3 regions of the Ferdinandcohnia salidurans genome follow, and region 2 is predicted to be linked to each of the others. Evidence: predicted binding sites of a transcription regulator. Region 2 holds the regulator's gene; each other region holds the start of a gene.
What was found. Region 2 encodes CtsR, which represses protease genes until heat stress. Its sites were predicted from a motif close to ATGGTCAATAAAGGTCAAACA; they were not measured.
Positions count from the first base shown of each region.

Region 1 (5,026 bases), on a different contig from region 2:
ATGGTATATTTAATTGGTCACGGTATTTTGCAATTGTTCTTCTGGACACGAGAATACCATGCTCTTCCTTAAGTATACTGACAATCTCCTGGTCTGACAAAGGCTTTTGTTTATTTTCCTCATCAACCAGCTGTTTTAAAACGTTCTTAACTTGCGTTGATGACGTATCGGTTAATCCCGTTGTTTGGATGTTGCGACTAAAGAAATATTTCATTTCGAAAATACCAAATGGAGTTTGCACAAATTTATCTTTTACTGCACGGCTTACAGTTGATTCATGAATGTCCAAACTTTGTGCAACTTCACTCATTATTAGTGGCTTTAGATGAGCTGGTCCTTTTAGAAAGAACTCCAATTGATGATTAATGATTTCATTCATGACATTTTGTAAGGTGAGTTTTCGCTGTTCCAAACTTCTCATAATCCATTGGCACTGGTCCACTTTTTCTTGGAGATAGGATTTCGTTTGTGAATCTTTTTCTTGTAAAAAGTGTTGGTAATACTGAAGATTTAACGAAACCTTTGGCAAATATGAATCGTGCATGTTCATTACCACAACACCATTTTCAACTTGAATATCAAAGTCCGGAACAATATAGTGTGCCTCTCCACCATGAAAAGCTGCACCCGGTCTTGGCTGTAGGGTTTGGATAAAGTCAAAAAGCTGTTGAATGTCAAAAAGCTTTACATCAAGTTGTTTCGCGATTTCCTTCCAAGACTTTTCTGCGAATTCTTCAAAATAGTCCTGAATAATAGTTTCAGCAAGACTATTCCGTTTTGGCAATTTCCTCAGTTGTAGAAGTAGGCATTCCTGTAAGGACCTTGCTCCTACCCCAGTCGGATCTAAACTTTGAATATAGTGAATCGCACTTTCGATGGTTTCTGTATCGGTATTGAGGTCCCTTGCAATCTCCTCCTCAGGAAAATACAGATAACCGTTGCTATCCAAGAGTTGAATGATATATTCCATCGTTCGCTTTTTTTCGTTGTTCACTTTCATATATGAAAGTTGTGAAAGCAAGTGTTCATAAAGGGTTGTTTCTTTTTTTTCAACATAGTCAATCGGATTTGTGTAGGATTCTTTTGAGACCTTTGATTTTGTTCGTCGACTAAAATCCGTTTGTTTCACTTCAATTAGGGGATTTTCTAATGTTTGCTCTTCAAGAAATTTAGTCAAATCCAAAGAAGAGTATTGTAAAAGAGTTATAGCTTGAGTTAACTCCTTTGTCATGACTAGCTTTAATGATTGTTGCTGAAAAAGTCCAGTCTGCATATTCACTCTTGTTTTCCCCCTTTCGCCAGAGTTGTGTTAAATGGAAGCGTTTACTTTTTTGATTTGCGTTGAACTCCATTATTTTATTGAATATGTTCTATCGTTAATTTCATCTTACTTCTATGGTATCGAAAAAGTTAAATTTTAGCACGCATTTTTATTCATTTTTTGAAAGAATCTACCTTAAAGAGGTGATTTGTGTTGAGAAAAAATGAGATTATGTACACCGGCCCGGTTACGGGAACTTTGGATGAAGCAAAAAAGGCGAAAAACAACGAAGAGTTCGCATCTGAATTTGATCCCATCCAAACAATGTGGGCTGTGAATCCAGTTGATGAGGATGTGTACGAAGGGACATTGGGGTATAAGGATAACTAGGTATTTGGAGAAGAGATTTTTGGCGTTGAGATAGTGTGGGGCTTTTCTTACCATCTTTGTTCGATTTCTGGATTGTGAGGGTAAGATTAGTGGGTTTGCGTTCCCTTTTGAGTTGATTTCTGGCGCATGAGGGTACGATTAACGCGTTTGCGTTCCCTTTTGAGTTGATTTCTTGCCTGTGAGGGTACGATTAGAGGATTTGCGTTCCCTCTTTGATCAATTTCCGACTCGTGAGGGTACGATTAGCTTGTTTGCGTTCCCTTTTCGTCTGATTTTAAGGAAAAAAGGCACGAATTACCGTAATATGCAAAAAAGGACCAGATCATACTCTGGTCCTTTCTTCATTAGCGCCCTCGGCAGGATTCGAACCCACGATAAGAGAACCGGAATCTCTTGTGCTATCCACTACACTACGAGGGCATGTCTGAATAGAAACTGCACTCATCATTATAGGCTAGAACGCTTTTGAATGCAAGATGTATGTTTAAAACACTCCAAATCGGGTATGATGGTATACGTATGAAATTTTGTTTTTTTCACATCTATAAAGGTATGTCATAAATGTTTGTAGAATATGATAAGTTAGTAAAGCGAATTGTTTGACCTTTACTGACCTTAATTGTATGATGGAAATACATAGTAATGTTTTAATATGTTTTAAAGGAGGAAGTAAAATGAATTTAATCCCTACAGTTATTGAGCAAACAAACCGTGGAGAGCGCGCCTATGATATTTACTCACGTTTATTAAAAGACCGTATTATCATGCTTGGAAGTGCGATTGATGACAATGTTGCTAACTCAATCGTCTCTCAGCTATTGTTCCTAGCAGCTGAGGATCCTGAAAAAGATATTTCTTTATACATTAACAGCCCTGGTGGTTCAATTACCGCTGGTATGGCGATTTATGACACAATGCAGTTCATTAAGCCAAAGGTTTCTACAATCTGTATTGGTATGGCTGCATCTATGGGTGCTTTCTTACTTGCTGCTGGTGAAAAAGGCAAGCGTTTTGCGCTTCCAAACAGTGAAGTTATGATTCACCAACCACTTGGTGGAGCACAAGGGCAAGCAACTGAAATCGAAATTGCTGCTAAACGTATCCTTTTCTTACGTGAAAAGCTTAACCAAATCTTAGCTGAACGTACTGGCCAACCAATTGAGGTACTTCAAAAAGATACAGATCGCGATAACTTTATGACTGCTGAAAGAGCAATGGAATATGGTCTAATCGACAAGGTTATGTATCCACAAGATAATAAATAGAAACAAAAAAATCCTCTCACATTTAGTCGTGAGAGGATTTTTTTATGCTTCTTTTTGAACAAATTCAGTTAATGCTTCAACTGCTGCTTCTTCATCATTTCCATCAGCAATTAATGTAACTGTTGTACCACTGCCAACCGCTAGACTCATTAGACCCATGATACTTTTTGCATTTACCTTTTTTCCGTCTTTTTCTAAAAAGATATCTGCAGAAAATTTATTTGCTTCCTGAACAAACATCGCTGCAGGGCGTGCTTGTAACCCCGTTCTTAAAGCAACCTCAACATGTCTTTCCACCATTCGTTTCTTCCTCCTCAAATTTTTCTGTACATTCTTAAGTTGTGTTTTTTTGTATTCCTATTATTACGTAGGTTGAGCTCTAAAGGTTTCATGTTTTTTCAAAAAATGATAACGCTTTATTTTTCTCCAAGTGAGCAAGGTGCTCACTTTATAGATTGGCCTGCTCGGAGCTTATCAGCAATTTCATCAATTTTTCGAAGTCGGTGGTTAATACCCGACTTACTGATCTGACCCGATGTTACCATTTCGCCTAGCTCTTTAAGTGTGACATCCTGGTAAGCCACACGAAGCTCAGCAATTTCTCTTAATTTATCAGGTAGGATACCTAGGCCAACTGTTTCATCAATGTATCTGATATTTTCCACCTGTCGAATCGATGCCCCAATTGTTTTATTTAGGTTAGCTGTTTCACAATTGACAAGGCGATTCACCGAATTTCTCATGTCACGGACAATGCGAACATCCTCGAAACGAAGCAATGCCTGATGGGCACCAATGACATTTAGGAACTCTGTGATTTTTTCAGCTTCCTTTAAGTAGGTGATAAAACCTTTTTTTCGTTCTAACGTTTTAGCGTTAAGATCAAAAACGTTCATTAATTCACAAAGTGAGTCATTATGTTCTTTATATAATGAAAAAATCTCAAGATGGTATGAGGATGTTTCTGGGTTATTGACAGAGCCACCTGCTAAAAAAGCTCCGCGTAAATAGGAGCGTTTGCAGCACTTCTTCGCTACTAATTCTGAAGAGATTTCTTGTCTTAATGAAAAGCTTTCGAAAATCTTCAAGTCTTCTAGTATTTCCTTTGCATCCTCAGAAAGGCGAACAATATAGACATTGTTCTTCTTGAGTCTCATTTTCTTTCGAACAAGGAGCTCTACCCCTACATTATAGCATTTTTTCAGAAGTGTATAAATTCTTCTCGCAATCGCGGCGTTTTCCGTTTGGATATCGACCACCATTTTTTGGTTAGAGAAGGAAAGTGCGCCATTCATTCGGATCAAAGCGGAAAGCTCGGCTGTTGCGCAGCAATCTTTGATGTCTAAATTTGTGAGTTCTTTTTTCGTCTCTGATGCAAATGACACAGTTCCACCTCCCTTTTTTAAAGGGGTAATTTTAAAACTCAATCACCCTTTTTATTTTTAATGAGCAAATCATATATCAGGCTTGCCACTTTTTTTGTGTCGTGTCTGATAACGCCATTATCGTATGAAATGATTTTATCATGGATGATGGCTAAACCTAAAGCAGAAAGCCTTTCAGTGTCGTAAACTACAGGTTTTGCTAGCTCTTTTGCATATTTTTCTTTAATATTCTCGGGAATCTCTCCATTATTGACAAGAACCGTATCAATGAACTTTATGCCCATATGATCGTATAAAGCCTGAACATGGTCGCTTGCTGTAAAATTCAAAGTTTCCCCAGCCTGCGTCATTACATTACAAATATAAACTTTTTTCGCGTCCGATTTTAAAATCTCTTCGCCAATTTTGGGTACAAGTAAATTCGGTAAAATACTAGTGTAGAGGCTACCAGGGCCAATGATAATCATATCTGCCTGTTGAATCTTTTCAATCGATTCTTGTAGAGGCTCTACATCACTAGGTGTTAAAAATACACGCTTTATTTTTTTACCCGAATATGGAATCTTGGACTCACCTGAAACAACAGTACCATCCTCCATTTCAGCATGTAAAATGACGCTTTTATTTGCTGCCGGAAGAACCTTCCCTCTTACATTGAGAACCTTGCTCATTTCACCAACTGCGTGAACAAAATCGCCTGTAATGGTAGTCATTGCCGCAAGAAT
Region 1 covers NZ_JBHUEK010000010.1:163,564-168,589, reverse strand. Annotated here, with positions in the region: gene rpoN (RNA polymerase factor sigma-54) at 1-1,273, opposite strand, end outside; gene ACFSFW_RS08145 (hypothetical protein) at 1,475-1,651, shown strand; tRNA gene ACFSFW_RS08140 (tRNA-Arg) at 2,000-2,071, opposite strand; gene clpP (ATP-dependent Clp endopeptidase proteolytic subunit ClpP) at 2,326-2,916, shown strand; gene ACFSFW_RS08130 (HPr family phosphocarrier protein) at 2,959-3,216, opposite strand; gene whiA (DNA-binding protein WhiA) at 3,360-4,301, opposite strand; gene mgfK (gluconeogenesis morphogenetic factor MgfK) at 4,340-5,026, opposite strand, start outside.
Region 1: a site for CtsR is predicted at 2,248-2,268, ahead of clpP (ATP-dependent Clp endopeptidase proteolytic subunit ClpP). Genes of this name have one in related genera too.

Region 2 (5,026 bases):
GTTTAATAATTTATTCGCTTCAGTTTGTGCTAGCTTTGATACAGGAACCCCAGTCCAGCTTGATACGACCATTGCGATATCATCCACTGTAACCTCAGAGTTCTCTTGCCCTTGCTTTTCCTTCCAGTTTTTCTTCGTTTCTTCTAACTGCTCACGAAGACGTTGCTCGGAATCACGTAATGATGCTGCTTTTTCAAACTCTTGACTTTGAACCGCTGCATCCTTTTCCTTGCGAACCTCTTCAAGCTTTTGTTCAAGCTCCTTTAAATTTGGTGGTGCAGTGTATGAACGAAGACGAACCTTTGAACCAGCCTCATCAATCAAGTCAATTGCTTTATCTGGCAGAAAGCGGTCTGAAATATAGCGATCTGACAGTTTAACAGCTTGAACGATAGACTCATCTGAGATTGATACTCTATGATGCGCTTCATAACGGTCGCGTAATCCTTTTAAAATTAAAATAGATTCTTCAACAGTTGGTTCATCCACTTGAATTGGTTGGAAGCGTCGCTCTAAAGCAGCATCCTTTTCAATATATTTTCGATATTCGTCTAACGTTGTAGCACCAATACATTGTAGTTCACCACGAGCAAGTGATGGTTTTAAGATGTTTGACGCATCAATTGCGCCTTCTGCTCCACCTGCTCCAATTAGGGTGTGGAGTTCATCTATAAATAGAATGATATTGCCAGCTTGACGAATTTCATCCATTACCTTTTTTAGGCGGTCTTCAAATTCCCCGCGGTATTTAGTACCCGCAACCACAGTACCCATATCAAGGGTCATTACTCTTTTATCACGAAGCGTTTCTGGTACTTCATTATTGATAATTTGCTGTGCTAATCCTTCTGCAATTGCCGTTTTACCAACACCAGGCTCTCCAATTAGAACTGGGTTGTTTTTCGTACGACGGCTAAGTACCTCAATCACACGTTGAATTTCTTTACTACGGCCAATAACTGGATCAAGGCTTCCTTCTCTTGCAATCGCAGTTAAATCACGCGCTAAACTATCAAGAGTTGGGGTATTGGCATTTGTAGAGCCTCCACCATGATGTCCTGATGATGACTCATTGCTTCCCAATAGCTGAAGAACCTGCTGACGGGCTTTATTTAAGCTCACTCCAAGATTGTTTAATACTCGTGCAGCGACGCCTTCCCCTTCACGAATTAATCCCAGTAGGATATGTTCTGTACCCACATAAGAGTGACCTAGCTTACGAGCCTCATCCATGGATAACTCGATTACCTTTTTTGCACGTGGGGTATAATGAATCGTCTGTGATCCCTCTTGACCACGTCCGATTAAAGCTTCTACCTCTTTTTGAATTTTTTCAGGTCCTAATCCTAATGCAAGTAAGGCCTTTGCTGCGATTCCTTCGCCTTCGCGAATAAGACCTAATAATACATGTTCAGTTCCAATATTGTTATGCCCTAATCGTACAGCTTCCTCTTGAGCTAAAGCTAATACCTTTTGTGCACGCTCAGTAAATCTGCCAAACATCATAACCCATCACCCTCCATGTCAGTAGTCTTATTATTTTCTAGCTTCAATCTTTCTCGAATGATAGACGCTCTTTTAACGTCTCTTTCATTTGGCCTTAATGCCCCACCAGCATATGATTGTAAGAATCCAGGTTGTGTTAAAACCATGAGTTCATTAAGGATACTTCTTGATATATCTTTTATATAGCCAAGATCTATACCTAATCGGACATCTGATAAACACTTTGCTGCTTCCTTCGATTCAATGATCCGACTATTAGCTAAAACACCATAGGAACGGAATACTCGGTCCTCTAACTGAATATTAGAGGTTTTTACCAAAGCTTCTCGTGCAGAACGTTCTTGCGCAATCAGCTGAGCAACAACACTCTCTAAATCTTCAACAATATCTTCTTCTGTCTTTCCAAGCGTAATCTGATTAGAAATTTGAAAAATATTTCCTAACGCCTCACTGCCTTCACCATATATTCCTCTTACAACAAGGCCAAGCTGATTGATTGCCGGGATAATTCGACTCATTTGATGAGTTAAGATAAGTGCTGGCAGATGCATCATCACAGAAGCACGTATCCCAGTCCCTACATTCGTCGGGCAGCTGGTTAAATAACCTCTTGTTTCATCAAATGCGTAATCGACATGCTCTTCAATCCAATCATCTAGGTTATTTGCAACCCGTAAAGCTTCAGATAATTGTAACCCCGGGAATAAACATTGTATTCGAATATGGTCTTCTTCATTAATCATAATGCTAATTTCTTCATTTTCAGATAAAAGACAAGCTCCAAATGGAGAGTCCTCAGCTAAATGTGGACTTATCAAATGTTTTTCAACAAGCACCCTCTTCTCAATTGGTTGGAGATCCATCATTTTTAATAATTCCATTTCTCCAATTGACGGAAAACTCTTTCCTGAAAAGCCCTTTTGGAAGACTTCCACAATTTGCTGAGCTTCTTCATTTGAATAAACCGTTGAAAAGGGGACATTTTTCAAATTTCGAGCAAGCCTGATCCTTGAACTTAAGACAATATCCGAATCCGGCCCTTCTTGACTCATCCAAGAGCTTAAGGCTTGATTGATAAAATGCTCAAGTGACATTGATTATACCTCCCCCTCTTTGTAACCACTTAGCTTTTTCTCTAAAGCCCTTACGTGGTCACGAACTTCTGCAGCCTTTTCAAATTCCTCTAGGGAAATATATTCCTGCATCTTTAGCTTTAATTGTTCAATCTCTTTTCGGATATGGAAGGAGCCTCCGATTCGTTTTGGAATTTTCCCTGTATGATGTGTATTACCGCTATGCAGACGTTTTAAGATTGGGGTAAGTTGTTTTTCAAAGGTTGGATAGCAATGCGAGCAGCCAAACCGACCTACCTTTGCAAATTGTTGAAAAGTCATTTTACAGTTTTTACATTGTAAAATCTCATTTTGTTGAAAAGCATTTTGCTTTGAACCTGCAAGTGGTTCAAATTGTAGAAGTCCTGCTAATAAGTTATCTATTGAAAAGCCAGATGTGCCTGGAAACATAAACATCTCACTTTTTTCTTGAGCACAATGTTCACATATATGAACCTCTGTCTTTTCACCGTTAATAATCTTTGTAAAATGTAATGTGGCAGGACGTTGATTGCATTCTTGGCATATCATGTTAAGCACCTTCCTACTTCTAACCTTATTATCTATACATGAGGGATGTTAGCATTGCCTTTAACATTCGTGCTCTCAGCTCATCCCGATGAGGAAGCTCAATAAACAGAACGGAACGATCAATTACACTAAGCATGATCTTCGCCTCTCTTTTCGAGATCACTTCCTCCTCAACCAAGCGCAAAATCACATCTTCAGCACTCGTTTGTGAAATCCGTTTGTCTATAAGGCGAACGAGTTGATTAATCAACTGAGAATCATTATTCGTTTTTACCTTCATAATACGAATATAACCCCCGCCACCTCGTTTACTTTCAACTAAATAGCCTCTCTCCAGCGTAAATCGTGTATTTATTACATAGTTAATTTGAGATGGGACACATTCAAATTTATCGGCAATCTCACTTCTTTTTATTTCAACTATAGCTCGATCACTTGTATCAAGAACACTTTTTAGATAGTGTTCGATGATATCAGATATATTCCTCATTATGACCACACCTCACCTTGACCTTGACTTTGACTATATTTGACTATAACTATAATATAAAATGACTGCACTAATTTTTCAACTGTTTCGCTTTTCAAATTGAACGTCAAAATTACTTAGGCAATCATTTTCAAGGCATTTACTATCCTATACTTTCCAAATCTAGTACCCCTCTAAACACCAAATCAGAAAATTTTTTGCACCATTTCTTGTTTTGACATTTCTTCATACAATCGCAAACGTTCATTTTTACTTCCGACCTCAACATCAATTGTGTACTGGCAATTATTATTAATTTTATCCTTCGAGTACTTAATATTAAAATCCCTTACCCGAAAACCATTATCTTTAAATAATTGTAAGATCGAAGAAAATGAGGATATATCTTCATTGATAATGATATGGACAACTTTTCTTTTTCTGGATTTAAAGAAGAATTCCTCAAATCGATTAAGAAAAATGAGGCTCAATAAAACAACTATTGTGGTTAATATGGCAGGCGCATACATCCCTAACCCGATAATTAACCCTAGACCGGCAACCACCCAAATGGAAGCTGCAGTCGTTAACCCCCGTACCGTTGCATCCCTAACAAGAATGGTACCAGCACCTAAAAATCCAATACCACTAATAACATAGGAAGGAATCCGCGCTGGATCAAAACGTACATTTGTACTCATTTCTAAATAAGGTTGAAACCCGTAAATCGACATTAACATCATTAAACAAGAGCCGACCCCAACTAGCAAATGTGTACGAAACCCAGCAGGGTGTTTATGTACTTCCCTCTCCAATCCAACTAACCCGCACAATAACGCCGCTAAAAAAATACGTATCGACATCGTTAAAAATTCTTCTGTTTGGAACGATGCAATAAAATCAATCATGTTACATCCTCCCCTTTTATATATATGCAAAAACCTTTTATTAGGTATTCGATAGGCAATCTAAATCCCCTTTTTTAAACAAGAAAAAAATTTAGTGTTTTATAAGTATACGATTCATCAATTAAATTATGATTTCTGAGGACCCATTTTTTTAGAATAGTAATTAATACTTATAACTAAGACATTTTTATCATAAACAATCTGATACAAATTAATGATATTCATGAGGATGTAAAAATTAACAAGGTTATGGGGAGTTAAGATTTAAAAGGGCGGGTTTTTGGAGGAGCTGAGGAATATTGGATAGTATGTTTAAAGTAAATCAATAGAGGCTTCGATGGTACTGCTGGTGTATCGTTTATATGCTGCATGCGATATAGTATTTATCGTTTTGCGAGCTAGCGATATACTGATTAGGCTGTTTGCGGTATAGTATTTATCGTTTATCGGGTTAGTGATATACCGATTAGGCTGTTTTCGGTATAGCACTTATTGTTTTG
Region 2 covers NZ_JBHUEK010000011.1:206-5,231, reverse strand. Annotated here, with positions in the region: gene clpC (ATP-dependent protease ATP-binding subunit ClpC) at 1-1,506, opposite strand, end outside; gene mcsB (protein-arginine kinase McsB) at 1,503-2,600, opposite strand; gene mcsA (protein-arginine kinase activator protein McsA) at 2,604-3,149, opposite strand; gene ACFSFW_RS09220 (CtsR family transcriptional regulator) at 3,178-3,639, opposite strand; gene ACFSFW_RS09215 (MgtC/SapB family protein) at 3,825-4,526, opposite strand.

Region 3 (5,026 bases), on a different contig from region 2:
TTGAACCGATCATCAGAAAGCTTAAAATGAAGGTCGGAGAATCGATTACGGGTGTGGTTTTTAAGGAAGGAAAACCGTTAATTTATCATTCTAAAGAACAGATTTATAAAGTAATGAGTGAGAATTCTATTTCAGAGAGAAATCTACATATCATCAAGTCTTCGTACAAAGGAAAAGAAATTCAAGCAATTGTTAGTGTACCTATATCTATTGGGGACAAGCGTATTGGAGTCATGACGATTCACCATTTTAATAAGGTAGGGAAATTTACGGACGATGACGTGCGACTTTTACAAGGATTTGCATCCCAGGCTGCAATCGCAATTCAAAATGCACGTCTTTATACAGAGGTAAAGCAACAATTAAATGAACTCGCAAAAAGAAACGAAGTCCACGACAGACTTATTAAGATTTCTATACAAAACAAAGGTTTAAAGTCCATTATTAGGGAAATAGGGAAAATGATAAATGGTCCGTTTTCCTTCTACGACTATTTAGAAAACAATTGGTACCATAATCAAGAGAAAGAAAAAATTTATTTTAGCGTGGATGAAATTACTACTATTTTTAAACATAGAAGAAATGCTGTTTTCGTGGAATTGAGTAAGCCTGAGGAGGGAAAATTTTATCTTTACCCAATTCTCAATGGTACTATTTTTCTTGGATGTTTTATTTACCCCTACTCTAATACATTATCAATCATTGATCGAATTATTATCGAACAAGGTGGCTCCTTACTCGCACTTGAACTTGTAAAGAAACACACACTAGAAGAAATCTATTATAAGAAATTCCATGAATTTTTTAATGAATTGATTCAAAGCAAAGAGCCAGAAGTCTTACTTGAGAAAAGAAAAGAGTTTAACATAAATCCTTCACATATGTTTTATGTGGTCTTAATTGAACTTGTTAATTATAAAGATTTATATAAGCTTGGTGCTGATATTCATAGTATTATTTCATTGATAAAAAAGAATATCCAAGACGTGCAACTTATCTACGGATTTCATAATAAAATCATATTACTTGTTTCAGTTGCACACAATTCAGGATCTGACGACACGATAAGAGGATTAAAAACAATTATTACTAACTGGAAAACTAATAATGATTCGTATTTGTGTGTGGGTATTGGTTCTGAAAAACAGGGAGTATATCACATAGGAAAGAGTTATGAGGAAGCAAAGAAGGCAGTTGCCTATCTAGTTAATAAAAAAGAATCTGGTATAATTGCATATGAAAGCATTGGGGTTAATCGCTTGTTTATTAATCAGGATACCAATGAGATTCAGGAATTCATAAATACCTTTTTCCAGCCTTTAATTACAGCAAAATCAAAGAAAAACGATTTAGAACAAACATTGTTAACATATGTAAAGTTAAATAAGTCTATTAATGAAACTGCGAAAAAACTTCACGTTCATATTAATACACTATATCAGCGTCTTAAAAAAATTGAGGACATGCTAAATTTGAGTTTTAATGATCCAAAAGACTTTCTTGAAATACAGCTGGCCTGTCACCTTAAAGAAACATTCGCTTATTCTAAGGATGTACATTAGTTATTTAAGTAGTTACCGTTAATCACCATAAAAAAGAAATAAAGAGGTTGATTATACCTCTTTATTTTTCCTCTTATATAGTTTCATTTATCCAGGTTTTGATTATTCCCTCGGTTAGCGCTTCATCGGTCTTGCCAACAGTACTAATAAAATCAAACTCATATACCCAAACAACGGATATAAGAATGAAATCAATGAGCCATAACCTAATTGACTTATCACATAGGCAATCGATAATATACCAAACACAATTATAATGGATGGTAGTTTAATTACATTTTTCAGTTGGCGCTCAAGGCCAAATAGGTTTCCGATCACAGACGTAAAGATTTCTCCATAAATCACAAGGATGTACAACCAGTAAAACGCAGCCATGAAATTTTTCATCACTTCAGCCATCGGAATTTCAAAACTTTCTACGTCTGGTAGTGCGGATAATGATATGTGGCTCGTAAATAAAATGAGACATAATGCGCCACCACCGATAAAACCGCCCCATCTTAATGTATTTTCATGATCAATTTCCTTTGCAAGCGGAACTAATACGGGCATCGCCATTGTCAAATTAAAAGCCGAATATAAAAACGGTGAAATCAACCATTTAGCGCTTTGCGACTCAATTTCTGGCCGACTCAACAGGACCGTTGCATCCGTTGCTATGACCTCTACTGCTAAAACGACACTAAAGAATATCATAATTGGAACAACAAACATGTTCACTCCAAATAAGCCTTTAACTCCATATGTCAAAACAAAGATGGAAAGCCCCGCCGTCAACAGGATTCCGAGCTGATAGGATATTCCCAATTGTTCATGAAAAACCGCTCCTGCACCAGAAAGCATAACGGAAGTTACTCCAATTAGGACAAGGAGCATAAGTGCATTCACAACAAACCCTATTTTTTTCCCAAATAAATATTCATTAAATTCTTTATATGAATCAGCTTGAATTCGGTTTGCGATAATCATAATTCTTGTTCCTAACCATATAAATAGGAAACCGCTGATGCAGATTCCTACCAAGCCATATACACCATGCCGGGTAAAAAACTCAACAATTTCTCTACCTGTTGCAAAGCCTGCTCCTACGATGGTTCCAACATATACAGCACCAATCTGAAATGCTGCTCCCCAATTCCCTCGCACAAATAGCCACCTCATTGTTTATCTCTATTACTTGATATATATGTACAAGTTCTATAAATAAGACGAGCTATTATTTCGGAAACATGCGGAAAAAATTGCTAGGACTTTTCGCTTGAAAGTCAAAAATGGTCAAAGTATAATGTAGACATAAGGTCAAAGATGGTCAAACGTTACAGATCATCACACATGACCTATTTCATTTATTTCATTAGTCAAAGATAGTCAAAAATTCAAGGAGGTATTTGTTTATGATTTGTCAAGCATGTAATCAAAATGAAGCTACTGTTCAATTACATCTTCAACTTAACCATGAAAAGCGACAAATTCAACTTTGCAGTGAGTGTTATGCGAAGGAGAAGAACAACATGAAAATACCTTCAGGATTGAACGGTTTCCCTAATTTCACATTTGATGACCTTTTTAAAGGCAATGCCTTCGGTCAACAAATGGGAATCAACCAACAACAAACACAAACAAAACACGGTGGAAATGGCGGAGGTCTTCTTGATCAATTTGGACGGAACCTTACTCAAATGGCGAAAGCTGGACTAATCGACCCAGTGATTGGCCGTGATGAGGAAATTGGGCGTGTCATTGAAATATTAAACCGCCGTAATAAAAATAACCCCGTTCTAATTGGGGAACCGGGTGTAGGTAAAACTGCAATTGCAGAAGGATTAGCCCTACTTATTGCTGAAGGAAAAGCACCTAACAAGCTTTCAAATAAACAGGTTTATTTACTAGATGTCGCATCATTAGTTGCAAACACGGGAATCCGTGGTCAATTTGAAGAACGAATGAAGCAATTAATTGCGGAGCTTCAAAAACGTAAAAATATTATTCTATTTATCGATGAAATTCACCTTTTAGTGGGTGCAGGATCTGCAGAAGGATCAATGGATGCAGGAAATATTTTAAAACCAGCTCTTGCTCGTGGTGAGCTTCAAGTGGTCGGTGCAACAACCTTAAAAGAATATCGAGAAATTGAAAAAGACGCTGCACTTGAGCGCCGCTTCCAACCTGTTATTGTGGAAGAACCATCGATTGATGAAGCGATTCAGATTCTTGAAGGAATTAAAAGCAAATATGAAGACTTCCATGGTGTAAAATACTCAGATGAAGCAATTCGCGCCTGTGTAACATTATCACATCGCTACATTCAGGATCGCTTTTTACCAGACAAAGCCATTGACTTGCTTGATGAAGCTGGTTCAAAAATGAACCTAGTATCTGGTGGAACAAACCCAAAGAATATTGAAGAAGAGCTTTCAAAAATTGCAGCGGAAAAAGAAAAAGCTGCTGGTGAGGAAAATTATGAACTAGCAGCAACATTAAGACATCAAGAAATTCTGCTTGAAAAACAATTAAATAATCCAGAAAACAACGTAGAGCATATGATAGATGTCGAAAACATTCAACAAATTATTGAAAAGAAAACGGGTATTCCTGTTGGTAAGTTACAAGAAAATGAACAACAAAAAATGAAACAACTTGCAGAAAATCTTGCCAAAAAAGTAATTGGTCAAGATGAAGCAGTAACAAAGGTTGCGAAAGCAGTTCGTCGTAGCCGTGCAGGTTTGAAGGCTAAAAACCGCCCAATCGGTTCCTTCCTCTTCGTTGGACCAACTGGTGTAGGTAAAACAGAGTTAACGAAGACTCTTGCAGAGGAATTATTCGGCTCGAAGGATGCCATGATTAGACTCGACATGAGTGAGTATATGGAGAAACACTCAGTCTCTAAAATCATCGGTTCACCTCCTGGATATGTCGGCCATGAGGAAGCTGGCCAACTTACTGAAAAAGTTCGTCGTAATCCTTATAGCATCATCCTTTTAGACGAAATTGAAAAGGCACATCCAGACGTTCAACATATGTTCCTACAAATTTTAGAGGATGGTCGTTTAACAGATAGCCAAGGGCGTACAGTAAGCTTCAAAGAAACAGTCATTATCATGACGAGTAATGCCGGAGTTGGCGCTCCTAAGAAAATTACGGTTGGCTTTGAAAAGGCTGAAACCGATGCCTACAAGGAATCATCAATCCTTGAGTCACTTGGTTCCTTCTTCAAGCCTGAGTTCTTAAACAGATTTGATGCAATCATCGAATTCAAACAGCTTGAAAAAGAACATCTGCTCCAAATTGTCGACTTAATGTTACATGATCTTGAAGCAACTCTTAAAGAACAAGAAGTAACCATCACTGTTGACGATGAAGCGAAACAAAAATTAGCTGAGCTTGGTTACCATCCAGCCTTTGGTGCACGTCCACTACGCCGTGTTATCCAAGAACAGCTTGAAGACCAAATCACAGATATTCTT
Region 3 covers NZ_JBHUEK010000008.1:127,783-132,808, reverse strand. Annotated here, with positions in the region: gene ACFSFW_RS06535 (helix-turn-helix domain-containing protein) at 1-1,562, shown strand, start outside; gene ACFSFW_RS06530 (YkvI family membrane protein) at 1,677-2,708, opposite strand; gene ACFSFW_RS06525 (ATP-dependent Clp protease ATP-binding subunit) at 2,957-5,026, shown strand, end outside.
Region 3: a site for CtsR is predicted at 2,858-2,878, ahead of ACFSFW_RS06525 (ATP-dependent Clp protease ATP-binding subunit). Genes of this name have one in related genera too.